Regions from separate parts of the Paenibacillus sp. JNUCC 34 genome, predicted to be linked through region 1. Evidence: riboswitches for the same ligand, from Rfam matches in the RefSeq annotation. Region 1 holds a riboswitch; the other holds the start of a gene.
The links. A riboswitch is a leader RNA that binds a small molecule or an ion and turns the genes downstream of it on or off. The one in region 1 is predicted to bind glycine.
Positions count from the first base shown of each region.

Region 2: linked by a shared signal. The riboswitch ahead of AC2TF5_RS18540 (alanine/glycine:cation symporter family protein) and the one ahead of gcvT (glycine cleavage system aminomethyltransferase GcvT) in region 1 are both predicted to bind glycine.

Region 1 is NZ_CM177770.1:2,426,993-2,442,393, reverse strand. It holds gene AC2TF5_RS11570 (endo-beta-N-acetylglucosaminidase) at 1-2,392, opposite strand, end outside; gene AC2TF5_RS11565 (hypothetical protein) at 2,685-2,903, shown strand; gene AC2TF5_RS11560 (glycosyl hydrolase family 18 protein) at 3,123-4,745, shown strand; gene AC2TF5_RS11555 (MutS-related protein) at 5,037-6,758, shown strand; gene AC2TF5_RS11550 (DUF4253 domain-containing protein) at 7,004-7,768, opposite strand; gene gcvH (glycine cleavage system protein GcvH) at 7,995-8,384, opposite strand; glycine riboswitch at 8,550-8,665, opposite strand; glycine riboswitch at 8,836-8,933, shown strand; glycine riboswitch at 8,937-9,048, shown strand; gene gcvT (glycine cleavage system aminomethyltransferase GcvT) at 9,150-10,256, shown strand; gene gcvPA (aminomethyl-transferring glycine dehydrogenase subunit GcvPA) at 10,256-11,605, shown strand; gene gcvPB (aminomethyl-transferring glycine dehydrogenase subunit GcvPB) at 11,602-13,059, shown strand; gene AC2TF5_RS11525 (nitroreductase family protein) at 13,599-14,237, opposite strand; gene AC2TF5_RS11520 (RrF2 family transcriptional regulator) at 14,357-14,812, opposite strand; gene AC2TF5_RS11515 (carbon-nitrogen hydrolase family protein) at 14,909-15,401, opposite strand, start outside.
Region 2 is NZ_CM177770.1:3,939,157-3,954,557, forward strand. It holds gene AC2TF5_RS18490 (phosphoenolpyruvate synthase) at 1-1,056, opposite strand, end outside; gene AC2TF5_RS18495 (GNAT family N-acetyltransferase) at 1,355-1,906, opposite strand; gene AC2TF5_RS18500 (NUDIX domain-containing protein) at 1,913-2,377, opposite strand; gene pyrE (orotate phosphoribosyltransferase) at 2,418-2,951, opposite strand; gene AC2TF5_RS18510 (YdcF family protein) at 3,126-3,518, opposite strand; gene AC2TF5_RS18515 (hypothetical protein) at 3,614-3,859, opposite strand; gene AC2TF5_RS18520 (class I SAM-dependent methyltransferase) at 3,872-4,750, opposite strand; gene AC2TF5_RS18525 (HEAT repeat domain-containing protein) at 4,816-5,514, opposite strand; gene fosB (metallothiol transferase FosB) at 5,583-6,002, opposite strand; gene AC2TF5_RS18535 (hypothetical protein) at 6,186-6,671, opposite strand; gene AC2TF5_RS18540 (alanine/glycine:cation symporter family protein) at 7,020-8,363, opposite strand; glycine riboswitch at 8,515-8,614, opposite strand; gene AC2TF5_RS18545 (GNAT family N-acetyltransferase) at 8,811-9,350, opposite strand; gene AC2TF5_RS18550 (class I SAM-dependent methyltransferase) at 9,376-10,065, opposite strand; gene AC2TF5_RS18555 (DMP19 family protein) at 10,157-10,627, opposite strand; partial or broken gene csaA (chaperone CsaA) at 10,751-11,079, opposite strand; gene AC2TF5_RS18565 (alpha/beta hydrolase family protein) at 11,364-12,428, opposite strand; gene AC2TF5_RS18570 (histidine phosphatase family protein) at 12,527-13,066, opposite strand; partial or broken gene AC2TF5_RS18575 (tRNA-binding protein) at 13,089-13,178, opposite strand; gene AC2TF5_RS18580 (BBE domain-containing protein) at 13,338-13,457, shown strand; gene AC2TF5_RS18585 (HesB/YadR/YfhF family protein) at 13,635-13,910, opposite strand; gene AC2TF5_RS18590 (HesB/IscA family protein) at 14,005-14,361, opposite strand; gene AC2TF5_RS18595 (helix-turn-helix transcriptional regulator) at 14,526-15,176, shown strand; gene AC2TF5_RS18600 (superoxide dismutase) at 15,312-15,401, shown strand, end outside.

The sequences.
Region 1 (15,401 bases):
CTTCAAATTTGGTAGAAGCCAGCTTTTTATCTACCGTCTTGGTGTACGTATCTTTTCGACCATCGGTAAAGCTTAAGTCGAATCGAATCTTACTACCGCTGTTTTCTTTGCCCCAGCTTATATCAAATCCTTCATTCGTTTCATTAACCTTCACATTTGAAAGGTAGTTCTTACTGTTAAGAGAAATAATAGCCGGTTTACTTTCGGTTTGATCGGAGCCAACGGCAGTCAATTTAAGGGCTACAACATGTTTATCTAAGTTTTTCACATAAAAATTGTCGCCGTATACACCGCCCAAAAATTCCTCTTTACCATTATTCAGTTGTGCATAAAGATTGTATTGTTTTACCTTGCTATAATCTTCTAGATTCCATACGACATTGATCTCATTCGTATCAAACCTATCTTTGACTTCAAACCCAGTTGGCGTACTTGGCGTATAATCTTGCCCATCTGTAATTTTAAGCTCGCCGATATTGACTTGATAATCTTGGACAGATGCTCCCTTTGGATCAAACGCTATTCCCAAGACTGCAATTTCTCGATTTGCGTAAGCGCTTAAATCAAGTTTTGCTGTGACATAACCTTTTGTTCTCTCACCACTATTAGGTACAGCGATATATTCAACTTGATCGGGAGCATCTTTGAAGATAATCCCTAACTGAATCTCAGAACGATCTTTAGCTGACGTTTTGTTATACGTAATCGAAGCTGTTGATGTACTCTTTACATCCAGATCAGTTTTATAAAGGCGCAGGAAGTTTTTCGCATCTAGAGTTCCGTTCACGACAAGTGAGCTTCCACCTTTGTAGCCACCAATCTGTTGATAGGTGAATTTATCGCCGTTCTCCACTGAGTTCCCATAATCAAAATCTGCTTGCAGCTTGGTTCCCTCTGTGTCGATCCACCACTGCCACGTTGGAAGAATATCCTGTAGATTGATGTTCGACCACTCTTCGTCATTCGATACTTTGCCATTCATATAGTATTTCATGCCGTGCCCTGTATTAAAGTTCGTCACAAAGGTGCTTTCATCAATGACAGAACGTTCTGTGATGTATCTGGAAATCCCAGTCCATTCCGAAGCGTCTTTCACGCCCACATCAGGTCTTGCGTACCCTTTCTGTTCCTCAGTATCGGTCGGATCAATCTTAACGCCGGTATACCACATACGCTCACGCTCGGCGATCATCCATTGATGATTGTCATCTGCACGAAGGTTCTTGCTCGGATCTCCTAGATGCTCGTCCAGTGCATGCTGAACGAAATTTCCGCCCAATGTTGCAATCGATGTCAATGGATTCCCTGTCTCTTGATCTAAAATGATATCCATATTGCGAGTCGAGTTATGGGATCCATCAAAGCTTCCCATTCCTGCCTCTACACCGGAAAAGACAGTTTTCAGCGGATCGATGCCTCTCCGTTTCGCTTCTTCAACAGATTTCTTAATATACTGTTGATCCGTGCTATCTCCATTATTCCAACCATCCGGCGAATTCCAGTTATAGTTCATAAAGACAGAGTTATTTATGGTTCCGCCCATTTCGTCATCTCGAACAAAAGAGCTGTGGGATGGAATAAGCGAAGGCTGATAGGTCAGTTTCCCCTGTTTATCATCCACCGTGTCATACCACTGTGTGTATACCCCTGCATCTATCAACGTTTTTGTGAATGCTTTATATTTCTTAATATGTTCAGGTTTGATCGAGGTTTCCTGGTTGATGAAATACCCGTCAAAGCCAAAGTATTCTTTGATTTCAATGAGCTTCTCGGCTACTGGGAATGTACCGTCTTCTCGTTGTTTGAGCAAAAGATCATAAGGCTGACCTCCGCGGGGGATAAAAAGAGTACCTACGGATTTTACGCCATTTTTGTGCGCCGCATTCGTATAGGCCGGATTAGGCAAATCTAAGATACCAAATTCAAATGCTCTTTTCTCCCACGATTCCGTAGGGTCAAACAAATTAGTAGGCACATCCTCTGTTGCTTGTCCATGCCAACCACCGTAATAGTCTGTATACTGCCAGAAATTAAATAAATAGTTCGAAAACTCGTTATTGTAAGGTGTAGATCCAAAGAAATAGTTGTCATAATCCCCGGTCAAGTTAAAAAACTCGGTTTCTGGACTTAATTTCGGATTGGCTTGTGTTGGTGCAAATGACTGGTTTCTCTTTTGTAAAGGCACATGGGCTCTTAATCTTTCTGCATCCGGGTCAGTCTCTGGATTCCAATTCTCAATGTCCACAGCTCGATATCCGTGGGTTACCGGTTGATTCTTCTTAAAGACAGCATCGCCTGTAGGCGGCATGGCGTCTCCTGCAAATACATGAAGGGGAGGTGTTGAAAGCGTCATCACTAATGCTGATAGAAGTGCTAATTTTCTTTTTTTCACTGGTCTTTCCTCCTAGGTTGTAATGTTGGCCCTCTGCTACTTGAGGCAATGGAGACTAGTGTTACGTACAGACTGACAGTTCCAGCATTTTTCAAAAAATGAGTGGAAGCGGTTTCACAAAGACTGTGAAATTGTACATGGCACCGCCTCATCCACGCCTTGTCGGCTGCTTTTGAAGCATCCATAAACGGCTTCCTTTCCTTCAGCGCCTTAGCTCGAAAATCATCAAATCATAGCTCATTTGAATTCCTCCAGTTCTTGGCTGTCTCTCTTCTTCTATTGTAATGATCGCTTGTTCCAAGTCTATCCATCTTTCGTCTCAATTTTGAATCGTACACCTATCCGTTCTTTCATTACACCAAAATCACTGGTTCCTTGGTGTAGCTATCTAACCATAAAAATGACGATCATCATCATAGCCCACCGGCTGTCCACGATCCGCCATGCGGACCAGGTCAACGTGATGGAGCAGGACCGGGTCATCCAGCAGGGCGCTAACTGGATCATCTAAAGTTTAGTAGAAGGTTCTTCATTGTAAAAAAGTACTATAAAGAAGATGGTTGGAATGGTAGAATAAGGATGCATGTGGATGGTTTATCTGAATTCGCCTTAGCAATCTGAAAGACTATGAGATTCAGTAACGTGAATCCACAGGTAAGGAGTTGAAAGCGTTCACTAAGCGTGTCACCAAGACGTTTTCAATCGTAGAAGCGAACAATAGGAGGGAATTATGTTTAAAAAGATTGTTATACTTTCTATGGCTATCATGCTTTGTATAGGGACAGGCAGTACACTGGCATATCGCGCACAAACGCAGGCGTATTCTGATGTTCCGAATGATTGGGCTGCTGGCAGTATTTATAAGTTATCCGCATTAGGTGTGATATCAGGCATGGGAAAAGGCACGTTTAAAGGAGATGCTGTTCTTACGAGAGAAGCTTTTGTAAAAATGCTGATGGCTTCGCTTCAAGTAGACTCCTCCACAACCCAAACCATGAAATTACAAGATATGCAGGATCCGAACCGTTGGTCGTATCCTTATATTAAATACGCTTATGAGCAAGACTTGATTGATTTTATGATCAAGGACAACCGCTTTAATCCTACCCAAGAGATTACAAGAGAAGAAGTCGCTGTACTCACCGGCCGTATGCTGCTTCAAGACCTGGATGATCAGAAGCAGGCTAGCTGGAATCAGACAGGCTGGAAGTCCGAGGCGGACAAACGAAAGTTCAAAGATGCCACTCAAATTGATCCAAGCTATCAGGCAGAGCTCTATTACAGCGCCCAGTTGGGCATGATGGTTGGCGACGCAGCAGGTAAATTCAGTCCAAAAGCATCATTGACACGCAAGGAAGCCGCTGTGATCATCGAACGAATGATCAATGAGCGAATAAAGAAAACCGAGGTAGCGGGCATTGGTTATTACGCTATTGAATCCTTCAAGCAGGCTCAGCAGATGCAGTTCTTGAATGAAGTGAAATTCGGTTGGTCGGAGCTGTCTTACACGGCGGATGGCATAGCGGCTCTGGATCTGGATAATAGCTTTTATTCTGTACCAAGCGGTTGGGAGTCTGCCATCCAGATTGCTGATCAGTATCAGGTTCAGAAAGAGCTTAGTTTGTTTTCCGATAACAGGGATCAAAAGTTGAGCAAATTTCTAAAGGATCTCCCAGCGCAGAAGGCCTTCATCCAATCCGTGAAGGATACGATGAAGAATAATCCGTATGGATTTACCGGGATCTCGATCGATTTTGAGGGATTGAAAAATTCATCAGAGCAATCTGCTTTTGTTACCTTTCTTAAGGCATTAAGACAGGAACTTGGTGGACTCACCCTATCGGTAACGGTTCCTCCAACGGAATGGTACAAAGGTTATGACTTACGCCAAATTGGCGCAATTGCAGATCAAGTGATTGTTATGGCTTACGATTATACGCATTTGGAGAGCGACCTGCCTTCGGCCCCGCTTCCATTAGTCAATGAAACAATCCAGACTGCGCTTGAGAATATTCCGAAGAACAAACTGGTTCTCGGGATCTCCAAGCAAGCGAATCAATGGATTACGCGCAAGGATGGAACGGTTGTACTTGAAAATCCGGCCATTAAGCTTGTGGAAGAGCGGGCAGCTAAGACAAGCAGCAAGTCAGTGTTTGACTATCCTTTCTTTTTAGAAAAAATTACTTTTACAGATGACCGCGGCAGTCATGTGATCTGGTACGAGGATGAACAGAGCATCGAAGCCAAGATATGGCTGGCCAAGTATTATGGACTTCACGGGGTTTCCTTGTGGTATATGGGGAATTACACGGCTGCTGATTATGAAGTTGTAAGGCGGGATACGAACAGGTAGCTTCCGTCCATCTGTCGAGCGAGCGGGGTTACGAGATAGCGTTTTATACACGGTACAAGCAGTTCTTATAGTTTTTTATGATTCCTATTTCGTTTTTCGCATAAGGGCAACACCCGTCAAAAGCGCCTTTCCGGCCGCCATTGGCGGTCTTTTTTTATTTTCCAAAAAGATGATTGTAACACCTGTCTCTAAATACATATTTATTTCCTATTTAAAGGCTGGACAATCGCCTCTCATTGTGATTGATTTGTAAAATATGCTATAATCCACAAAAAAAGGAGATGGATACAAATGCCCCTCCTCACAAACGAGAGTATTAATCTTATTTTTCCTCATGGAATAGAAATGAAAGGAGTGAGATTAACTGAGCAAGACTTCAATGAGCTTGAACTTAACGCTATCATTCATATGATAGACAATAACCGCAAACACTTTAACGATATTCGGAATATATTTAGACAACTAAGCTATGATCCTGAAACAATAAAATTTAGGTTAGATATTATAGAGGACTTGTTGAATAACTCTGAATTGTTGCTATGCCTAGAGGAGAGTTTGTCTATCATTGCTGATATGCGGTTTGTATCTGGAAAGTATTCCAGCGTAAGCGTCGATATGTTGCAAACAGTATCGAGACTCAAGGAATTGGGTATTTATGTACATTTTGTAAAACAATTACGCAAATCCTTTACCGAAAAAGCCCACTTAAAATCCGAAGGACTTATTCGTCTGAGAGATCGTATTATTCAAATTTCGGAAGATTTCGACTTCAAAAACCTATCCGAGCAGCTTCCTAAATTGCAAAAAGGGCTAGATTCAATTTCGAGCGTGACCATCGGCATTAATTTTGATGCTCAATTAAACCCTGTTGAAGCAACACTTGTCTCTATTAATGATAAGAGATTTTCCGGGAACTCTCTTATCGGCAAACTTTTTGCAAGCGGTAATGAGTACCAAGGCGTATCCGAGTTATACAAAAACCCAGAACATGTTGAAACCGTACATATTTCTAAAAATGATACTTCCACTTACGACATGTCGCCTGAAGAGACCGAACTGCGAAGACTATTGTTCCGTGATTTGAAAAAGGTGCTTAAAAATGTTTTGAAGCCTATTCAACCGATGATTGAAAGATATTCATATCTTCATTTCAACTGGATTCTCTCGCTAGAGACGGATATAGCCTTTTATGTTGGTGCTGTTAAATTCATCCACAAATTGCGAGATTGGGGCATGCCGATGTGCAGACCTACTCTGCTTCCATCAGACGAGCGAAAGGCCCACTTGAAAGGGAATTATAATCTTAATCTTGCACTTAGAATGTCTACACGATATGAGGATGGAAAATTGGGAGACCATATCGTAACCAATGACGTTATCTTTAATGATCATGGTCGCATATTTATTCTAACGGGTCCTAACTCTGGAGGAAAAACGACATATGCCCAAGCGATCGGTTTGACGCAAGTTTTGATGCAAGCAGGGCTATATGTCCCTTGTGTTGAAGCGGAAATTAGCCCTGTAGATGGACTTTATCCTTATTTCAACGTTGAGGAAAACTCCAATATGGAAACGGGACGGCTAGGCGTTGAATCCAAAAAAATAAGTGAAATTTTCCAGAACGCAACACCCAACAGTTTAATCTTGCTTAATGAATCATTTTCTTCAACCAGTCCAGGGGAAAGTTTCTATTTAATGAAAGATATTGTTTGTGCGCTTAAATTGTTGGGACTTCGCGCTGTTATCGCCACACATCTTCATGAGCTGGCAGAAAGCATTAATGAAATTAATTCCCAACAAGCCGGTGAAAGCAAGCTCATTAGTATGGTAGCAGGAATTAAAGAAGAAATAGAACATAAATTAACTGAGTCCAATCGCTCATATAAAGTAACTCCCGGGAAGCCGCAAGGACAAAGCTTTGCAAGAGATATCGCTCGGCAGTACGGCATAAGTTTGAAGCAACTTACCCAAACCATTCATGAACGAAATCTTGTTACAACCCCCTCCGAATAACTGATCAAGACCCTATTTTATAGACACTGAAAAAAGACCCTAGCCTACAATCTGGTGATAGGGGGACTGACCCCATAGCGTGAGACAAATCAAAACACCTTCAAGTGAAATCTACTATGTCGTAAGATATAGAGACAATCTTGGAGGTGTTTTCACTATGGCACCAAAGTGAGTTACCCAGTTGAAGTGAAAATGAAAACGGTCGATGTTGGACACTATACTAAATGGTTCCTATCCAAACTCCATCAATCCCACCAAAAATACCACACATCATGCTTCATCAAATAATCCGCGTAATCCCCTAAGCTATCATGACCTTCCAACACGTATGAACAAAAAATAAAGTGCTCTTTCGCCAGCTTTAATGCATCCTCATATGTCTTCGGGCGTTTTCCTGTTTGCATAACCCATGTATCGTCCGATACAGCGAGAAGTTTAATGCCATGTTCCTTCTGCCAGTGCTTTATAACAACCGACTGATGTACTGGGAAAGGACATTCATTAAAGCCTCCCATTGGAATCCACAACGGTGCTTCATATCCGGATTCCTGCGGCAATGTCAAAACAATTAGCTCATCATCTTCTTCTATGCCTTCCTCCAGCCACTCTGTAGTTACAAGAAATGGTTCCGTCTCCGTTTCACATTGCTCTTCACTCAAAAGCTCATGCCCATCCCATAACAAAGAATACGACCGATAAATCTCATTAAAATTTTTGCCCTCCAGATTTTTCTGCTCCGAAGATAAATCTGAATACTCAAGTTGAGACCCTACAATCTTCCGCCATACATCCTCGACACTTAGGCTATGTACTTCTTCAAGCTGACCGCGAACATACGCAGAGAGTGATTCTTCTTCCTCCATTGTTTCTTCCATCATCTCTACCAAATTGTATCCAGGCAGAACCAAAATGCTATGCTTTCCTTCTTTTGTCGCAGGCAGCGACACGTTCTCCACCTCTACAACTTCAATGTCACATTCCTGTAGATAATCAGATAATTCTTCGATCATACTTCCACCTCTTTTATAAAAATATCTTCGACTCTATCATCCATCATTTGTTAATTCTAGCATGCGTTTATCTGTTACATCAAAAAAAGAAACGCTTTTGAACCATCCAGCTTAAGGACGAAAAGCGTTTCTTCGAGAAAAAGTCCACGATCTTCATCGTGGACAACGCTCATTCACGAGCTATTTTCATAATATATCTTAATTTTTATAATTTCAAAAAATTAAATCAATCCACTTTAGCCCGATATGCTTCCGCAGTAAGCAGTTTTGCAAGCGCTTCCTCTAGATCGCCTTCAACTTCGATTTCAGCGATCCAGCCACCCTCGTACGGTTCACTGTTCACCAGCTCCGGCTGCGCCTCAAGATCTCCATTCAACTTGGTTATTTTACCGGATACCGGACAATAAAGCTCCGATACCGTCTTTACAGATTCTATCGATCCAATACTATCCCCTTCAGCCACGTCTGATCCAACCTCCGGCAACTCTACAAAAACAATGTCTCCCAGTTGACATTGTGCATGATCGGTAATACCAATACGTACGATGTTGCCTTCCACCTTCAACGCCCATTCATGATCTTCGCTGTACACCAATTGCTCTCTGATTTCACTCATTTGAATTTCCTCTTTTCTTAATATGAAATGGATTCAAACAGAATAAAAAAGGACAGGAAAAGACTCACGCCTCTTCTCTGTCCTCGGTACCTGAGAGTTTATGAATGCCCGTCTCTTCACGGCCCTTCGTTTCCCCTTTGGCGGCTTTCGCTCTCTCCAGAGTTGCGTCAGATAGCGGTACTTTTACCTGAGAGATTACTCGTTAACTGGCAGGTGTAACGAATTGCTCCTTCGGTGCCGCCGCCTTTATTGGCGCTGCGGTCTCTCCCGTCCATCGTCATCCACATATGTAATTTGGTTGATTTCTTCCACAGGATAAAGCACTTAGCAGATCATGTCAATATAGCTGACAAAAATAATGTTTTTTGACGAACTAAAGGTTGACACGTTACTGAGATCGACGGTTATAATGATGTGAAGAACAAAAAGCATAATAGAGCTGAATAAGCGGATGAAGGTATTGGGAGAGATTACCGACTAACGGGTAACGCCGAAGGAGTAAACCGAAACAACGGTGAATCTCTCAGGCAAAAGGACTTTTACTGGACGCACCTCTGGAGAGAATCCTGATACATTTAGGATCACCAAAGGGGAAACTCACACGCGCTTCATATCTTGCTTACATAATTTGTGTAGAGGTAACTCTCAGGTACAAAGGACAGAGCAGAAGGACAATGATACGGCAAAGCTTGCTTTGCGCGTATGTTATTCCTTTTGCCTGTCTTTTTTTGTGTAGTCCCAATTCATGCTAAAGAGGTGCTCAAAATGAGTTCATTGCAACGAACGCCGCTTTACCCGCTTTACTCGGATTTCCCATCTGTCCGCTGCATCGATTTTGGAGGCTGGGAGCTGCCTGTACAGTTTCACGGAATTGTTCGAGAACACGAAGCTGTACGCCGACAAGCCGGTCTGTTCGACGTTTCCCATATGGGTGAATTTCTGGTAACCGGGCCAAACGCCGAGGTTTTTTTGCAGCAAATGGTTACTAATGATGTTTCGCGATTGTCTGTTGGTCAGGCCCAATATGCTCCCATGTGCAATGATAACGGCGGCACCGTGGACGATCTGCTAGTCTACAAGCTCTCAGATAATCAATTTATGCTAGTTGTGAATGCATCTAACATTGACAAGGATTTACAGTGGTTAAAGGACCATATCATCGAAGGTGTAGACCTTCAGAACATCTCTGCAGAAACAGCGCTCATTGCCCTTCAGGGCCCTGAAGCCGAAGCTATTTTGTCAAAGGTGTCCGCTGAGCCTGTTCATACACTGTCATCTTTTCATTTTATTCAAAATGCGGATGTATGCGCTACCTCCGTTCTCCTCTCCCGTACCGGTTACACCGGCGAAGACGGCTTCGAAATATATTGCCCAGCTGAATCTGCTTCGGCCATATGGACAGGGCTGCTCGCTGCCGGCGAGCCGAACGGCCTGATTCCGGCAGGGCTTGGTGCGCGTGATACTCTTCGATTCGAAGCTAAGCTCGCACTGTACGGCCAAGAACTGTCAGACACCATTTCTCCGCTTGAAGCAGGTCTTGGATACTTCGTAAAGCTGGACAAAGGCAACTTTATTGGACGGGATGCATTAGCTCTTCAAAAAAACGAAGGTGTACAGCGCAAGCTCGTTGGCGTTGAACTGATTGATCGCGGGATCCCCCGCTCTCATTACCCGGTGTATGTGGACGATTCTCTAATCGGTGAAATCACTAGCGGTACGCAGTCACCAACGTCGAAGCGAAATCTCGGTCTTGCACTGATCGACAGCAGATATACTGCAGTAGGGACTGAAGTCTCGATTGAAATTCGCGGCAAACGACTTAAAGCGGTGGTTGTAAAGACGCCATTTTACAAAAAAGGAGAAACCTTATGATGAAGCATCGTTATTTGCCGATGACTGAGCAGGATCAATCGGAAATGCTTGCTACCGTTGGGGCAAAATCGATTAAGGATCTATTTGAGGATATCCCTGCTGAGGTGCGTTACGACGGCGTTCTGCCGATGTCCGAAAGACTAAGTGAGCCTGAACTTCTAAAGTATATGAACGGACTTGCCGCTCGCAATGCAGATTTTGAACGATATGCCAGCTTTCTGGGAGCAGGGCTGTACGATCATCATATTCCCGTAGTAATTAATCATGTTATCTCAAGATCCGAATTTTACACAGCGTATACGCCTTACCAGGCGGAGGTCAGCCAAGGTGAGCTGCAAGCGATTTTTGAGTTTCAATCTTATATTTGCGAACTGACTGGGATGAAGGTAGCCAATGCCAGTATGTACGACGGCTCCACTGCTCTTGCAGAAGCGGCGGCACTTGCGTCAGGCGCTACGAAACGCAAGAAGATAGTCATTTCCCGTACCGTTCATCCGGAAGCTCGGGAAATACTCCTCACCTCCGCTCACGGCCTTGGCCTTGAAGTTGTGGAGGTAGGCTTCAAAGACGGCGTTACCGACACCGATGCTTTGACGGCTGCTATTACAGATGATACGGCTGCTGTTCTTATCCAATCTCCGAACTTCTTCGGATGCATTGAGGACGTAAAAGCCATTGAGCCGCTAGTTCATGCCCAAAAATCACTGCTCGTGCTTAGTGTGAACCCGCTTTCCCTTGGCTTGCTCGAATCACCTGGAGAACTAGGTGCAGACATCGTTGTCGGCGATGCCCAGCCCCTGGGCATACCGGCTTCGCTTGGCGGTCCAACCTGCGGTTTCTTCGCGGTATCCGAGCCGTTGATGCGCCGTATTCCAGGCCGGATTGTCGGCCAGACGGTCGATCAGGACGGCAAGCGCGGCTTCGTTCTTACGCTGCAAGCCCGTGAGCAGCATATCAGGCGCGAAAAAGCGACATCGAATATTTGTTCCAACCAGGCATTATTGGCACTTTGCGCCTCTGTGTATATGTCTACCCTTGGCAAGATGGGGATGCAGGAGGTCGCATTGCTTAATGTCCGTAAATCACATTACGCCTCCGAATGCATCACGAAAGGATCCCTAGATATAGAATTCGCTTCGTCATTCTTTAATGAATTTGTCGTGAAATTGCCGGATGGCGTTGATTTAAAAGAAGTTAATGCGAAACTTCTCAAGGCTGGTTACATCGGCGGCTACGATCTTGGGCTAGCCTATCCTGAGCTGCAGGGTCGCATGCTCCTCGCCGTTACGGAACGGCGAACTAAAGAAGAAATTGAGCGATTCATCGGAGAATTGGAGGCAATCGTATGAAACCGGAAAAAGCGCTGATCTTCGAACTAAGTAAACCGGGCCGAGTGGCCTATTCCTTACCTGATTGTGACGTACCGGAAACGGACGTTTCAGAATGGATTCCAGAAAACATGCTGCGTTCCAAACCGGCCGAACTTCCAGAGGTGTTCGAGGTGGATGTCATTCGCCATTACACGGAGTTGTCACGTCGTAACTTCGGCATCGATAACGGCTTTTATCCGCTTGGTTCCTGCACGATGAAATACAACCCAAAAATCAACGAGGATGTGGCCCGCTTTCCCGGATTTGCCAAGATTCATCCTTATCAACCCGAGGAAAGCATTCAGGGAGCTCTCGAAATGCTCTATACGCTTCAAGACGATCTCGCCGCTTTGACCGGGATGGATCAAGTGACATTGCAGCCAGCGGCTGGCGCTCACGGGGAATGGACCGGACTGATGCTGATTCGTGCATATCACGAGAGCCGTGGTGAGCAGCGGACTAAAGTGATCGTGCCGGACTCCTCACACGGAACGAACCCGGCCAGTGCTACAGTGGCAGGATATGATACGATTACAATTCAATCCAACGAGCGCGGTATGGTCGATCTTGATGCTCTCAGAGCTGTTGTTGGAAGCGACACAGCAGCATTGATGCTGACGAACCCGAGTACGCTTGGTCTGTTTGAAGAACAGATCGTGGAAATTGCTGAGATCGTACATGAAGCAGGCGGCCTTCTCTATTATGACGGAGCGAATTCCAATGCGATCATGGGAATTACCCGCCCAGGAGACATGGGCTTTGACGTGGTCCACCTTAATCTGCACAAAACGATGAGCACGCCACATGGCGGAGGCGGCCCGGGGTCGGGTCCGGTCGGGGTAAAAGATAAGTTGATCCCTTTCCTTCCTAAACCGATTGTTTCCAAACGTCAGGACGGAACATTTTACTGGGATTACGATCGGCCGCAGTCGATTGGCCGTGTGAAAGCTTTTTACGGTAACTTCGGCATTCTGGTGCGTGCCTTTACGTACATCCGTAGTTACGGGCCGGACGGTCTTCGCCGGGTATCGGAGCTTGCGGTCTTGAATGCCAACTATATGATGCATAGGTTGGCGCCTTATTACGAAGTCGCTTATCCCGGTCTTTGCAAGCACGAATTCGTATTATCCGGCAAAAAGTTAAAGGAATACGGCGTTCGGACCCTCGACGTTGCGAAACGATTACTCGATTTCGGCTATCATCCGCCAACTATTTACTTCCCGCTGAATGTCGAGGAGTGTATCATGATCGAGCCAACCGAAACCGAAAGCAAAGAAACGCTGGACGGTTTTATCGATGTAATGATTCAAATCGCACAGGAAGCTGAAACGAATCCAGAGCTAGTCATCAATGCACCTTACACAACGGTTGTGAAACGCCTTGATGAGACTACAGCTGCACGCAAGCCGGTCTTGAATTGTACTTGCGGTTAATGAGGTTGAGCAAGGGGCTATGGGACCGCCGTCATGCAACGCCAAATCGCGCGCTGCTTTACTCAAATAATCTAACAAGATTCAGTGAGTGTGGTATAAAGTGCAGTCATATATCATGACATCACGGCGAACGACGAATTGTTGCATGTAATGCAACAAAAAGGACAGATTTACCTCGTTCCAAGAGGAATTGTTGTAGAATTTACAGCAATATAAGTAGGTTCAAGCATTCTGTTCGTCCAATGTTGTATAACATACAACATTACTCATCACATCATGTTTGATCATTCTAGCAGCCCTTTAAGACGTTAGACATATCCGTAACTTCATCATTGCAACCTATTACCTTCCATATAAATAATCTTCAGACACTAACTTTAGTGGAGACTTAAAAAACAGATATTCTACAGAAAAAAGTAAAAGCAGGTCGCTCGAGGATTCATCCTTTGGGCGACCTGCTTAGTTTTAGGGTGCAACATGTTCTGCTTGATTCGGAGGCAAGAACGATTGTAGGAACGATTATTACACGTAGCGTCTCCTTATTTTATTTCATTCCAAAAAGCCACTTGATTCAAAGGAAGTCTTACAGTTTGGCGCGCCGGTTGAGCGGCTTTACCAATCGCAATCAGCATGATGCTCTCATAGTTCGAAGGAAGGTTAAACGCTTCTTTAAATTTATCATGGTTAAAACCTCCCATAGGCACGGTATCATAGCCTTTTGCCCGCGCGATTAGCATAAGCTGCATGGAGATTAGACCTGCATCGATATCCACAATGCTTCTCTTTTTGGAATCATCCAGATGGCGATATATTTGATTCGCAGTTGCGATCATTTTCTGTTTAATTTCCTCCGTCATATATCCCGCTTCCTGCGACTGTGTATAAATATGTTCCGCTTTGTCATACCACTCCATATCACCTAATACAGCGATGACGGCGGATGCATCTAATACTTGTGCCTGATTATTAGCAATTGGATAAAGCTTTTCTTTCAAGGCCTGATCATCGATGACGAGAAATCGCCAAGGCTGAAGATTGCTTGAGGATGGTGCAGATGTGGCATCCGTCAGCATTTCCTGCATCTCTTCCCGCGATATTTTTACCGATGGATCGTATTGCCGTACAGAATGGCGTTCTCTTACAACGCTAAGAAAATCTTTTTGTGTCAAAGTTGACATGGTTGAACACTCCTTAAAATTATTGTGCAAAATAATGCACAGTTTAGATCGCACTTATACTGTGCCGATAATTGCACAGTATAATGCAAATATATTTCGTTTGTCAATACACAACATCGTTACATCATTCTTTCGACGATGTCAGCGATCGTATAGGATTTCAGTACATTAAGTGTGCTTTCCTCAACCTCAGATAAAATATCAGAAAAAGCGTTTTTCATCTGCCCACCTAAGCAGTTGTCTCTTGCAGCGTCCAACATGCTGTCAGCGATGGTATTATGGATCTGGAGCGCCGAATAAATATCACCAAGCGATATGCGATCTGCACCTCTAACTAAACGGTATCCTCCGTCTCTTCCTTCACGGGATTCGATGATATGTTCTAAGGCCAATGCCTTTAAAATTCTTCTGATCAGCGTCGCATCGATATGCAGATGAGTTGCGATATCACCGCTGGAACATTTACCGCCTGAGTGTTTCTCAAGAACAACAAGTGCTTGGAGTGCTAAGCTAAAAGTTTTATAGGTGGATGGGCAGGCCATGGCCGATTTCTTAGAAGACGATACTTTATCCACTTTGTTGTACCTCCCCATTTATCGTAGTTCATTAGAATATTGTAACTTAAAACCTAACACTCCAGCAAGGTAACAAAAAGGTATGAGTATTTAATTTTATAAAAATTGTGTTATGTCCTGCTTTTTCCGGTTAACTACTAACTGAAATACATCTGGACGGCTATAGTGACCTACCACATCAAAATCATAACGACTTTGAACGATTTGAGAAAGATCCAGCGTTGCGAACAGAATGCCTTTTTCATTATACAATGGTTCAACGACATATTCTCCAAGAGGACTTACAATAGCACTTCCCCCTCTGTTCAAAATATCGGGATCTTGTTCAACATCTTCATAACAAGCTAAATCAGCGGGATATGAGTCTTTGGTCGAATACTGATTGCAGGAGATGACGAAACAGCGGCCTTCACAAGCAATATGGCGCAGTGTAGCCTGCCATGTATCGCGTGCATCTGCTGTTGGAGCGATGTAAATATCAATTCCTTGTGCGTACATAGACGTGCGAGCAAGCGGCATATAATTCTCCCAACAGATAAGTCCGCCAATTCTTCCAAACGGCGTATCGATAACCGTAAGAGTACTTCCA
Region 2 (15,401 bases), 1.5 Mb from region 1:
CATGGTACGCCAGATAGATCTGGCCATCGGACTTAGAACAGCAGGCATCATCTGCTGATGACCGAAGGAAAAGAACACATGCAGATGTTCATCCAAAACTTTAGGAACCGGATAAAGCGATGTAATCGGACGGCTTTGCACAATGTAAAATTTGTGGTCATATAAGCACCACTCAATATCTTGTTCCGAGCTATAGTGACTCTCAATCCGCTTTCCCAGCTCCGCAAGCTCTAGGATTTGTGCATCATTCAATGCCTGAAGATCCTGCTTTTCTTTGGGAAGTTCCTCGGTCACCGTACCACCGGCTGGATTGGAGTAGATCGCCACTTTCTTGGTTGCAATTTTCTTTTGGACAATAACCCCTTTATATACTTGATACAAGTCAGCGGACACAATCCCTGATACGAGTGCTTCACCCAGTCCGAAGCTCGCATCCACAGATACCGTATTGCGATTTCCGGTTATCGGATCAGCCGTAAACATAATGCCCGAAACCTCTGGAAAAATCATCTCTTGCACGACAACAGACAGCAGCACGGAGCGATGATCAAATCCATTCTTCGCACGGTACACGATCGCTCTATCGGTAAACAACGAAGCCCAGCAAGCTTTAACTGATTCCAGAAACTGCTCTTTCCCCTTAACATTCAGATAAGTTTCCTGCTGCCCGGCAAAAGAAGCACCCGGTAAATCCTCTGCAGTCGCGCTGGAACGAACCGCATAAGCTTTGTCTGTACCTAGCTCTGCCCACGCCTTCAGGATGGAAGCTTGTATGGATTCAGGCATAGGAAGGTCTTTCAGATGCTCTCTGATTTTCTGTCCTAAACCGCGAATTTCATCCAAATTCTCATAAGCAGCTTGATCCAGTAAACGAAAAAAATGCTCCATCTTCTCACTTGTCTGAATAAAACCGCAATAAGCCGACGTAGTAATACAAAAACCTTGTGGAACCGGAAAACCGGCTTTTGTCATTTCACCGAGATTAGCGCCCTTTCCCCCAACAAGCGGTAAGGAATTTTTATCAATTTCGTGGAAGAGCAATATATGGTTACTCATTGGATTCGCCATCCTTTTGTTCAATGATTTCTGGCTCCATTTAATAATGGATCAATCAAATGCTGCTTCCCTTGATTAAAATCCCATTTTTCAGGGTTATTTATGTCAGAAATCAGAAAACTGAGTATTAAATAGTGAGTATTAAGGCTTATGGCCATCTTATTAGATTATGTACGAAAGTATCCATTCCATTCTAAGAACGACAAAAAAGCTGCAACCATTAGCAGCTTTTTCCTTGTATACCACCATTGAATGAAGAAGGCCAACATTCGAACTCATATGAATATCAGGATCAAAATCATACTGTTTCAAAGCTCCATTCCTCTGCTTTCAATCCATAAATAATTCTATTAAGAAATCTTCCATTAATGAATTCGTAATCTCTTAGTTCACCTTCACGTTTAAACCCGAGCTTTTCTGGAATAGCACGGCTCTTCATGTTCTCTGTGGCTACTCCGATTTCAACTTTGTTCAACTTAAGCTCCTCAAAAGCATATTGAATTAGCACCTTTACAGATTTAGAAATGATCCCCTTACCCTCATATTCCTTACCTAGCCAATATCCAATTTCCGTTTTTTTATTTTCTCGATCTATATATAAGTAGCCTATAGAGCCTACTAACTCGTTGTTACTCCATATACCTAACCAGTACCCTTCATCCTGAGCATATCGCATACGTGTTCTCTCAATAAAAGCTTTAGAATCATCCGCTTGTAAAGTAACACTCGGAATCTTCAGCCACTCACCGAGATGAGTTCGATTTCTATCGATTAAATCATACAGTTGTTCTGAATCTTTGATCTCTAATAACGACAAAAAAGTAGAATCATCAATTTCATATTTAAACATATCTGATCATCCCCACGTCCTCGACTCTACTAAAAAATTTTTAATATCAACACTGTGTTTCTGTGTGTTTTTTCGACTGTATTCATTCCACTTGTTTAATACAGTATAAAACATCTCTCCAAAATTCAACCCTTCTGGTAATTGATCCACGAATTTAATTTCATCGATTTCATAATCAGGTAGGTCGGCCATACTCTCAATTCTCGCATAAAATACCATACCGTGATTTCCATTCAACATTGTTATTCCAAATGCCTCTAGATCAAATCTAATCGCGCCTGTTTCTTCATACAGTTCTCTACTTGCAGTAAAAAGTAATGTTTCACCTGGCTCTCTATTGCCACCTGGAATTTCCCAACCGCCACGTTTTTTATTTCTTATAATGATCAATTGGTCGTTAAATTCCGCAATCAATACAACAAATTTGATTAAGTCATCATGAATTTCATTTAACTCATACCATGGAGTCATATTTTACTCATCCTCGTTGTATTTTTTAATCGGTTTCGCGCTACTCCCCTGTGTTACCAGCAGCTATTAGCTCTTCCATTTTAAAAAGTGAGTGTACTTTAAGTCCGATTTCTTCTAAGTTCCTTCTTCCTTCCGGATTTCGTTCAATTACGCATATAATATCTTCAACTATGGCTCCTGCACTCCGTAAGTCATTGACACTTAGTATGACTTGTCCTCCCGTTGTGACAACATCTTCAATAATACAAATCCTTTTACCTTCTATGTTAGTTCCTTCAGCTAACTTGCATGTTCCATATTCCTTAGCTTTTTTTCTCACAAATGCAGCTGGTATGTTAGATTTCAAGGAAAGAGCCGTAGCTATTGGTATTCCGCCCATTTCAAGCCCTGCCAGCACTTCGATACCATCTGGTATCAATGAAGCCAATTGTTCGGCCACTTTAGATAACACTGCGGGGTTGGATTCAAATAAATACTTATCGAAATATTCATTCGAGATTTGACCAGATCTAAGAGTGAAAGTTCCTGTTAAATGCGCTACCTCATAGATTTCTTTTGCTAAATTGTTATCCATAATGTCCTCCTCATTTTCTTTCTAAAGTAGTTATCGACTCTTTATATATCAACTTCTGCATCCACAAAATATTTCCCCTTTACACCGTAAATAACCTTATAAAGTTCATCCCTTACTCGCTTTTCTTCCATTGTATCTGTCCACCAGTTGTTTGCCTGTCCTATCTTCCGATCATCAGGACACCATACATATTATTTTTTCCAATCCTATAGCACGATCAAGTACCATAAGTGAAGCCAAAATATTCTCTTTCGTATGGTTGGATATTTGTTCTATAAGGATGGATTCTGCAGGCACGCCAAGTTTAATGGCCTCATCCCGCATAACTATGGACTCATGGGGATTTCTTCCACCAAATCTATCTCCCCCAGTAAACAAAATCAAAGGTGCCCGACCATTCTTATATAACTGAACCGCTTTCAACACTCTATCAACATTCATCCCGCCAAAAACGAATATACAATCTCCATGAATAGTGCCATTATCTATTTCGGAAGCATCACCAAAGACCAGCTTGGTAATTTGTTCTTTTGTTAATTTCTCAGGGTTCATATTTGAAATTAGCAAAATTAAACCTCCAATCTTTCATGTCCTCAAAAATATTTCGATTTTGCCATCTCATGCCTGGTGCGTCGTCAGGTCGGTCCTCAAAACCAAATTTCTTATAATATGTATTCTGGTAGCACGATTAAATCACATATTATCGCTTGAAAAACTCCGTCTGAGATAATCCTTCCTATACCGACTAATTTGTCTTCTTCATACGCTGTCATTACGTACCAGCTACTTTGTAAAGCAAAGCCTAATTTTTCTGGCCCTTTTTCCGTTATCCCTTTCCAGCTGGCACTTTCTATTAGCTTAATAAAGTCTTCTCCGCTTGGGGCAAGCTCTTTATAAATTATTGTCATACTGGCTCCTCTCTATCTCTTTACTGTTCCAAAAGATATTTTCATGTTTGGAGCATAAGTTAGCCAAGATTGAGGTCCAAATTCTCTAGAAAACAGTAATTCAGCTTCATGCTGATCCGAGGCTTCTTGGTGCGTTAATCCCCTATTCATTAAGTTATTTAAAGTATCCGTTAAACATTCAGGTTCTTTTCCTAGCCCTTCTTCTCTTAAAGAATCAAAGAGCCTTTCCTTGTCTTTCAAGTCCATGTGTTGGTCTAAAAAATTCACCCTATCGCTCACTCTGCACTCTACGTTTTTTAATCCCAATTGACTTAAAAGGACAGGCAGCTGCATTCCGATATTTCCGTCTTTTCCATTTCGTCTGGAATCTTCTTCGAACAATTTTTGTAATATCCCTAACCGTATGTACTGGGACTGATCAAGACCGTCAACATAATAATTCGACGAATTTGCAATCCAGTGAGGCTCAAAACAAATAACCTTACCATTATCTAATACATGATCTATCATCTTCTGAACAATTTTTCTTGAATCAGTCATATGTAATAAAAATGCATGACTAATAGCTATGTCATAGATCGGCTGGGCATCCATTTGTTCAATATCGACTACCTTAAATTCAGTGGAATACCGCAGGTTTGAAAATATTTCTTTAGCTTGATGTATTAAATCGGTACCCTTATCTATCCCTGTGTAGGTGGACCCTTCAGGCAGCAGTGGAAGGAGCTTAAGTCCGAGAAATCCGTAGCCACATCCATAATCAATGATGTTTACAGGCTTGTCGATCTTCCAAACTCCCTTGACCAAGAACTCTAAATAATCATCATTGTAGTATAACCAACGGGTTTTTCTGAGATATTCGATTTGCTTATCCCAATAATAATCAGACATTTAGCAAGCTCCTTTTATTCAGTTTTTTAGCGATAATTCATTAGCCTCACGAACCTTACGAACCCTCACCCTCGAAGTCTTGACAGAGCTCTTTTCGCCGCCATCTTTCCATTATGCATTCCAGATTCCGATACCTCGATTAACTTATCTTTGGCTGGAGCATATCTGTGATGTCCTAGAATTTCACAAGCTCTTTCCTGTACGTACATATCCTCATCATCTAAATATTTGATCAGCGTATCGAGGTATTTTTTAGGAGTCAAAGCCATGACTGAAAAAAGAAGCTGGCATCTAAGATCCTCGTCAATCTCATTTACGCTTATGAGCCGGTTCAACTCATCAATACACTTCTGATCAACTTCAAGATCCTGAACGCTGCTTTCTATTTCTACGGGGTATTCTTTTTTTAGCTCTCTCCAATCCAGATCTGGATCTTGTTCAATGGTGCGAATAAATGAGCTCACACTTCTAAAGCCGGGTGAAATATCGGTTTCTTCATGATCGAGATAACAAACCCTGTACTTTAATGGCCCTTCATAAAAAACGCCGACATAATTAGAGTTGTCATCGGTCCATAGAGGAATTATATTTTGATACACTTCTATATCAGATAAAAATTCAATAAGTTCTACGATCTCATCTGAATCCATTATTCTTAATGTAAACTCATTAGCATTTTGTTTTTCTTTATGTAGCTCCAACATCTCTATGAAATCACTAGGTACTTCTATTTTGAGTTTTGTAAATAGTTGCCTATAGTACATTCTTCCCGACTCCTTTACAGCATGATATTATTTTTTGAGGTATGAATACTGAATCTACATTGCCTTGATCATTCAAAAAACTCCATATGCTCTTTATCGTTCTTATAGTAATCTAATCGATCCTGTAGATGTCCTGTATGAAATTCAAACATATGACCATCTGGGTCCAAAAAATAAATCGATTTTTTATCCTTCTCATCCCGCTCTCTTCCTGGCAATACGTTCACACGCAAATCTTTCAATCTATTTAATAATAGATCAAAGTCTTTCTCTTCAATCGTGAAAGCAATATGCGTATACGTCCTTTGATTCTGACTCCTTTCGATATCCTCTTGGTTCAGGGCAACCCATAGGCCGTTTAAATCAAAATAAGCTAGCCTTCTTCCCTTTACTAATAGCTTTGCTTCAAACACATGGGTATAAAAATCAATGGACGTGTCTAAATTGGATACGGAAAAACATAAATGATTTATCGCTTTGATTTTCATAGTTAGGTTTCTCCCATCTCAGGCTCATACGATTCTTCTCTAGAAGACTAAAGCCATATTAATCGAATGCTCTCTAATCTATTTTTTTCTACTGTTCCATTCTGACTTGCTGTCGCTTCGAAACGCATACCATCCTTCAGGCCAATCCTTCATTATATATATGTATTCCCTTCGATTAATTTGTTATTTTGGAGGTTTTTGAGCTTGTCTGATCAGTTTTCCTCCATCAAAATGTCTACCATATTTCTTAATCGTTTCTTCGATTTCTTGATCCATAGGAATCTGGTTTGAAATTTTCCAGGTTAAGAAATAGGCTTGCACCTTACCTCCATAAAAAACCCATGCAAAAAATTTTGTTGCAAATTTATGGGCTCCTTTGGTTCTAAAATTATTCATCGAGCTCCCATCTTTCCACACGGTAACGGTTTGACCAATTCCACCCTGAAGTTGTCCTGAGAGTTCTGCATATAATAATTTTTCATTCTTTGTTAGTTGTTTTTTTACAAATTCATTAACAATTCCATTTATGATAATTCTGAAAATATTGAATCTTTCTCCCCGTGTTACTGAAATAATCGCAGTCTCAGGCAAAAGTATATCTCTATCTCCTAAAGTAAACTTAGCTCCGTACTTGTTGTTTGGATCTTGATGTTTTACCCATATCTTCATGGAAACACCACCAAATTCTCTTATTTAGTACTTAGCTAACATTATGCATTATCCCACCGGATTAAGCCTGTCTGTGTATTCACGCGACCTAAATATCACCGTAGTATCGATTAATGCTTTTACTTCTACTTTATCCTTCGTTCTATCATTTATCGCTCTCGTTTTCATGTTGACACACCACCTAAAAAAAGACGACCCGCCCTTAGATATCTCCTATCTTAGGTCAGGTCGCGTGTTGTCTGGATCATCTTCCTTGATTATACATCTCTTAAGTAAGGGGCGTAAGCCCAATAGCGGAAATGCAATATCTTGTTAACTCTTCACATTAAAATCCTTCAAAATCCCTTCCTATCTCTGTTTCATATGCCTTAGATAAAGACGCGTTTCAGTTACAACCACCCCAGACAAACCAAGCAGGGCAACTAGGTTCGGCAGTGCCATCAGTCCATTCACAATATCCGCGAGCAGCCAGATCGCTTGTAGCTTGATAAACGCGCCCGCCCCGACCAGAACGATAAACACGATGCGGTAAGGCAGGATTGATTTAACGCCAAATAAGTATACGATGCAGCGCTCGCCGTAATAATTCCAGCCTAGAATCGTCGTAAACGCAAATAAAATGAGGCAAAACATAAGAATTAAGGAGCCAAACGGTAATGCCGCATCAAACGCCGCTTGTGTCATTTCTGCTCCTTCCGCAGCCCCATTCCATGCGCCGGTTACAATCAGAGTCAATCCGGTCAGTGTGCAAATAATAATCGTGTCTATAAAAGTGCCCGTCATCGACACAAGCCCCTGCTCCGCAGGCCATTTCACCTTGGCCGCAGCGGCCGCAATCGGCGCGCTGCCAAGTCCGGATTCATTTGAAAATACACCTCTTGCAATGCCGTTGCGAATAGCCAGCATAATAGTAGCGCCGAGAAATCCGCCACCTGCCGCAGTCGGATTAAACGCGCTCTGAAATACGAGCGACAGAGCGTATGGAATCTTGTCAGCGAAAGCAATAAGCACGATGCAGCTTGTTACCACATAGACAATGGCCATGATGGGCACAACTTTCGTGGTCACCCTTGTAATATTCTTGAGCCCTCCAACGGTCACCAATGCCGTCAAAGCGGTCACTACAGCTGCAGTTGCAGCGACTGGAATACCCAAACTTGACTGCGTAGACGTTACAATGGCATTGACTTGCGGGAAGGTGCCAATCCCGAAAAATGCGACCAATACCCCACTCACAGCGAAAAAAACAGCCAGCGGTTTATATCTTACACCCAATCCTTGTTCAATATAATACATCGGCCCACCCGATACTTGCCCATTCTCGTCTATTTTCCGGTACTTTACGGCCAGCACACCTTCGGCGTATTTGGTTGCCATGCCAAAAAAAGCAGCCATCCACATCCAGAACAGCGCTCCCGGGCCGCCCATTTGAATAGCCGTCGCTACACCGACAATGTTTCCCGTTCCAATGGTGGCAGCCAGGGCGGTAGCAAGCGCGCCAAAGCTAGTTACGTCTCCTTGCCCTTCATTTTTTGCGGTGAATATAAGCTTGAGTGCCAGCGGCAGACGAAAAACTTGCAGCAAACCGAGGCGGAATGTGAAAAAGATCCCCGTCCCCACCAACAATACAAGAAGCGGCAGCCCCCATACAATTTGATTCACACTGTCTAACCATTGTTCTAACATGTACATTCCTCTTCCCCTCTTCAGCATCGATATCGATGTGTCTCACGACACGAAAAAAGAGTCAAATCGATAGATTTGACTCTGGGGACATTTTTGCAGAAAAGCAAATAAAACGATAGGTGATAATAATCACAAATCCGAATAATAATGCATAAAATCTGCAATCCCTGTCCTTTTACCTGAGAGTTTTAACGTGTATTGACACGTCTTGCCCCTTCGGTGCCCCACATCAGCGGAGTCTCTCCAGAGTTCTGTCCGTCTACGGTCCTGCTTGCGTTCAATCCTGTGAGAATGATGCAAACGCCTGAGAGTTTTGCCCCTTCGGCCAAGCCATTGCCTGTCTCCCGTAAACTTCATCCAGTTATGAAGTTGTTTATCTATTATAGAGAACCGGCTGCGATTTCGCAAGGATGTTCTCTATGGCAATACACCTTTATATTAATATCTACAAGTCTATAAATGACTATTATCAAATCTAAAAATGATCTTGTATCCGTCATTCTCTGTGTTGGCAAACTCCTCTTGGTGTGATTCAGAAGTATAATTTTGAATTGTTTTTCTCCAAAATGATTGAGCCCTCTTATTTGCTTCTGTCGGGTTTGTTTGCAGTTCCCAAAACCCTTTATGTTTATTAAACACTTGTACCGCTGCAGCTTCAGCAATACCTTTCCCACGGAATGGCCTCAACATAAAAAACTCATTCATGAAAAATTCACTGCCATGAGGCGTGTAAGGTGGAGTTGCTACAAATGCAAAGCCTGCCGGGATATCATCTACTCTAACTAAATACGGAAATAGTACAGATGGCTTCTCCCACCAGACATCGAAAACTTTGTTTTGCTCATTCAACGTCAATGTATCGTCATCCTCATATACACCATATATATTCGGTTTCCATTCCCAAATTTCAGACAAATCATGCAAATATAGCGGGTATAGGTTGTTTACAATAAATTTTGTAGATTGGTCAGTCAAACTAATTGAGATTTTCATATAATCCTCCTTGGTTGTTCAACGTTCACACATGCTTCCACCATATTCCTGCACATTCAGGTACGGTAGACCACTGGTTTTCATCTATCTTTCTTGAAATATCCGAGCCAAAGAAAAATTCCATATTTTCTTTAGCTTCTGTTGTATTTTCAAATTGATAATCTGTCCTTATCCAACGATGTGAAAAACCGTATTTACTCTCAAGAAGTGAATAATATTCAGTTAAAAACTTAGGTGGATTGGGGCTTTCAGTTCCAGTTCCCAAAGTCTCCAATATTATGATTGTCCCTGCAGGTTTCAAGACACGCATAAGTTCAGAAACGATTAACTCAAGATTCTCTTTCCAATCAATATTGCCCGTGTTAGTTAAGTAACTAATGCTCCAACCAGATACAATTAAATCGATTGATGCATTGTCGATTGGAAGCTTTCGATGATCTGCTACAACGGTAGTCCAATTACGAGACAAACTATTATTATTTAATTTATTGTCTAAAAGCTCTAACATGGATTCAGATATATCCGTACAAACTAGTGAGTTAGCTTCAAGGGCTATAAAGCTTGAAAGCCTTCCTGATCCAGCCCCTAGATCTAAAACATCCAGTCCTTTATACGACCTAATTTCTTTAATATACTCCGTTAAATCAGGTTGCCGGCTAACCATATCCTCATATGAAAAAGATAGGTCCTTATAGATTTCATCATGACTAGGCACTGAAATCTCCTCCTAATTTTGTATATTTATTAACTTCACATGATTGAGCACTTGTATTCCGAGCTGTAATGTTCCCTCTTCATAAAAATCACTATTCAAAATCATTCCAATTGTTTCTTACAAATTCAATCAATAACTTGTATATTAAATTATAATCAATCTGATCGTACTTCTCGGTTAAATCTGACCAATATTTATATTTCGTTTCTTCATCCTCATTTGATAAATATACCGTACTAGCTTGATCAAATATTGCTCTATGTTCATGTGCATTAAGAGATTGTAAACATTTAATTGTCTCTTCAATGTATACACCTTCACTATTCAAAAAATACTGTGACAATCCACCATTACAAACTTCTCCATCAAGCCTGCAAGCTAATGAGAGTGTCCTCTCGCTTTCATTCAGTGATTCAAAAGTTCGATTATTTCTGCTCATGGCAATCAACATTTCAGAAATCTTTTCTCTATCTGTATCATATCTTTGAAAGATATAGTCTTTTGAAAATATTATTTTAATCTCTCCTTTGTATCTTTTTGAATCACTCACTTGTTCTAACAAGTTTGCTTTACCTAAGAAGTGCGCCTGGACAAACCGAAATGACCTGCTCAGCCTCCTTCTTAATTATGTAATAAAGACCAAGTGTTACGAACACTTGGCCCAAACTAAATATTCACTAATGTCTTATGCAATAGGTGTACCGTTCTTAACAGGTTCATCTGGTTTTAGGAGCACCACATCACCCTCTGCAGGAACACCGCCGATGACCAACACCTCCGATTTAAAACCGGCGATACGTCTAACAGGAAAATTCATTACAGCGATTACTTGACGTCCAATAAGTTGTTCTGGTTCATATCTTTGTGTAATTTGAGCAGAAGAGCGTTTAATCCCCATCTCACCAAAATCGATTTCTAATTTTATTGCAGGTTTTCGAGCTTCTGGGAACGGCTCTGCTTTAATAACAGTACCGACACGAATATCTAGTTTCATAAATCCTCAATTGTCACCATGGTTGCTGCCTCCATTTTACAGTTATACTAATTTCACGATATCACAATTGATAGTTAATGGTAATCCTTTTCTCGAAGATCCTCAGGTAGATCAAGGAATTCAGATCGCAGCGAAAAATCGTTTTTATATGATTAAGTGCTATCTTGAGATGCCTTCGACATGCTCTTAAACACCTCCAACTTAACAAATACCGCTTCATCAAAATGTCTCTTGCAAACCCAGAAGTGTTAGTATTGCAGTGCGAATACGGTGTAAACAGGTAATGTCGTCTTCCTGCTCACTATCAAATAGGTTCTCCTTTTTTATTAATCTCAACGACTTTATTTAACTGCATGCTATCTAGTAATTTTTGATAGGCCAGTGTCTTGTTTTGGATAAACTCACTTAAGAAACTAGTTGCATAATTGCTAATGGTCTTATGCTTCTCAGATATTTGCTCTTCTTTATAATGGATTGGTACATCACTAAATGTCATATGGTGTGCGCCTTGAACTTTAACGAAAGATTTATAGCCTGACAATAAAGTATAAAGCCTTTCAAATCCATCAACAAAGGGGGTAATAATACCTTCAGAAAATTCATTACGTAATTCATCATGCGTACACTTTTCTTGTCTCATAATTAAGAAAGGTGTATTTATCTGTACATTATCATTAAAGTCCAAAAGATGGAAACTAGCATCCAACATGACACCTGCTTGAATTCTAGTGTCTCTTTTGGCTGCTTCAAAAGCAGCAGCACCACCCAATGAATGCCCCACGATCCCAATGTTACCAAAGTCAAATGGTTTGGATGATAATTGAGACTGTATTTCCTCAAAATGATTCATCACGTACAAAATATCTTCAACTCTTGTCTCCAATAGCTCTCTCCAAAATTGAACATCTGTACTGTTAATCTTCGATATAACTTCCGCTTGTTTAACAAAACGATCCTCAGGAAGAATAGAAAAAATTGATTCATATGTTGAACCGATGGATACTACGATAAATCCGCAATCCACCAATTGTTGTATGTGGTATGTATACATATCCCTAACAACACCAAAAGCCGGAGCATATAGAATAACTGGGTAATTATTCATAGCTAGATTCGGTTTAGAATTGTTATGTATTTGTGTTTTAATACTTCTAAAATATTCAATGTCGACTCCCATGTCTTTTAAAACGCTTAGTGCATTCTGTGTACATGGCTCAAATAACTCCACATAATTTGTTTCATTATCGTATGCGTTTTCAACTTCAGCAGGATAAAAAATACTGACTATAATAGTCCGGAACTCATTATTAGAAAAAAGTTCTTTTCTGGAATTATCATTAAATACATGTACAATTCGTCCCACATTCATAATTCTCACCTCTCTTTTAAAATCCGTTTTTCTGATAACGTTCCTTCAGCGAAAGTGACGCAGTGTGAATATGTTGTTATGTACTGTTGCCACTAAGTCTACATCCAAATTCGATCCACTTCATATTTCTGGTTTTCTTTACTTATTAGATAAATATCAGGATTTGTTAATTTACGCCATTCTTCATATCCTATAGAATTATTAAAATACTTCAATATCAAAGACATTAATGCACCATGAGTTACAACCACTACATTTTGGAATGGTCCATTTATAATTTCGTTAATTACTTCCATTCCTCTATTCATTGCTTCTCTGGATGATTCTCCTCCTTCGTAAACTATTTCTAGGTTCTCATATGTTTCTTTTAAGAGTTCCTTCCAGTTATCCAGGTTCTTCGAACTTAAAATTCGTTCTTCAAGTCTGTTATCGACCGTATATCTCAGGTCCAATTTATTGCATAATGGTAATATAGATTCAATAGCTCGTTTATAAGGGCTTGTCACAATTAAATCAATACCTTTACTTTGCAAAAGTTCGGCAAGTTGATGGGACTGCTCTACGCCTTCAATCGTTAAATCGGCTGTTGACTCTTGCCCTTTAGCCTTGCAATGTCTTATTAGAAAGATATTCTTCATTGAAATCTCTCCTTCGGTTGCGCACTTCAGATTTAAAACCTGCAATACGTCTAACAGGAAAGTTCACTACTGCGATTACTTGACGTCCAATAAGTTGTTCTGATTCATCCCTCGGTTGATTTCTCCTTTTTTTACAGTTACGCTAATCTTACGATATCACTATTGATAATTAAAGTTTATATATTTTTTAGCAATCCAGCCCGTCAATTCTGGGAATGCCACGGCCGAATGAATCGCGTGCCTTCAGACGCAACAGCGTTTGCCGTTCGGGATGCATCGTTCCTCCAAAAATACGTACGGGGACAATTACGGAAAATTGACGGACCTCAAGCAAAAATACGACCCGACCAACCTGTTCCGGCATAATCATAATATTGAACCACAAGTTTAGCGCAGCTTCACGTCAAACACTCCACTTCAGAATTGAGGTGGAGTGTTTATATAAGATGCAGCAATTTTAACTTCAAAGCGCAACAGCATCTGCACGAAACGGCAGATGCTGTTTTTTATACTTTCATTAAGTCGTTTATTTCCTTTGCGTCTGCTTCTTGAATTAAGGTCTGACAGCTCACCTACGGACAAACACAATGTCCTCATGGAAGCAATCGATTGTTAGATCGCGGCCATCCAAATACCATAAGTCATTTTCTTCGATAAAAAATGTAATACCGCCATAAACATTCGATATTGCGGGATAACGTGGCTCGTCTCTCGTAATGCCAAATGCGAATGCGTCTTCCCCGGCGCCACTATACCTGACATATATACGTATATAGTCTCCCACGCGATAATCCCAGTCCTTTTGAAAGCAATCCACTGCGGCATCCGTAACAATAATTTTCAATATGTATTCCTCCTCAATCCCTATCTTCCACTTTTTCTCTATAACACGCAGACATAATTACAAAGGTCATTTCCGACCATCTTTTTCTGGACGATCAATCGCATTTTTTCGCTTTGCCCCGGTAAGTGGCAGTCCGAAAGCTGGCTCCACAGCCGCATGTAAATTTGGCATTAGGGTTGTCGATCGTAAAACCTCCGGTCATTCCCGTTTCCTTGTAATCGATTTGTACACCTTCAAGGAACTGTCCGCTAGCATAATCGATAGCAACTTGAAATCCCCCCCATCCAATGACCTGATCTCCCTCTTCCAGCGAATCGTCAAAACTGATACTGTACGATAAACCGCTGCAACCGTCTTCGCTTACGCCAAGACGCAAAAAATATTGATCCCCGCCGATGTCCTTTAACATGTCGGTGATCTTGTCTGTTGCTACGTCGCTAATATGAATCATGGGTTACTCCCTCATTTCATTTATTTATATATTTTATACTATTATGTATATAAATTATGGTGAATGGAGCCATACTTGTCAACCCGTTATATTGTGTTACAATACTTTTTATAGTTAAAATATCTTTTTGTCGTGTACGTAAAAATGAAGTTTTAAACAAGGTGGTGACTTCTTTGCAACCTAAAGCCGATTTATCAACTCGTGAAACGATATTACATCTGCTTAAAACAAATGACGAGCTTAGCGCCAAAGAACTTACGGATCGGCTGAACATTACGTCCATGGCCGTCCGCCGCCATATCGACGTACTGGAACGCGACGGATTCATTGAATCGAGAATAATTCGGCAGCCAATGGGAAGACCAACTGCCGCATACCATTTGACAGAACGCGCCAATATACTGTTTCCGAATAAATATCACGCCGTTGCCCTCGACTTGCTCGATGAGCTGGTGAAGGAATCGGGCGAAAATATGGTCGAGAGATTGTTTGAACGACGAAAGGAAACGTTATACAAAAAGTATACTGGTTTGATGGAAGACAAAGATTTTCAAGACAAAATAACCGAACTTGCCAATATTCAGAACGAAAATGGCTACATGGTTGAATTAAAGAAAACAAGCGATGACGAATACGTTTTTATCGAGCACAACTGTCCGATCTCCCAAATCGCCCATCAATACAACCATGCCTGCCAATGTGAATTACGGTTGTTCGAATCTTTGCTGGATGCGGATATTACTCGTCCAGAATGCTTAACCAAAGGCGATAAAAAATGTGTATATCGAATACGGCGACGAAACCTCCAATCCTAGATTGGAGGTTTATTTTTTGATTTGAGCCCGATCGGATATATATTACACTTTATATAATTATATGTTGATTATATATCGAATATTGACTACACTTAATTCTGCATCATCTAACTTTGTGAAGGAGGAATTTTGAATATGGCACACCAATTACCGACATTGTCTTACCCTGCAAACGCGCTTGAACCGTACATTGATGAGCAAACGATACTCATTCATCACAGCCGC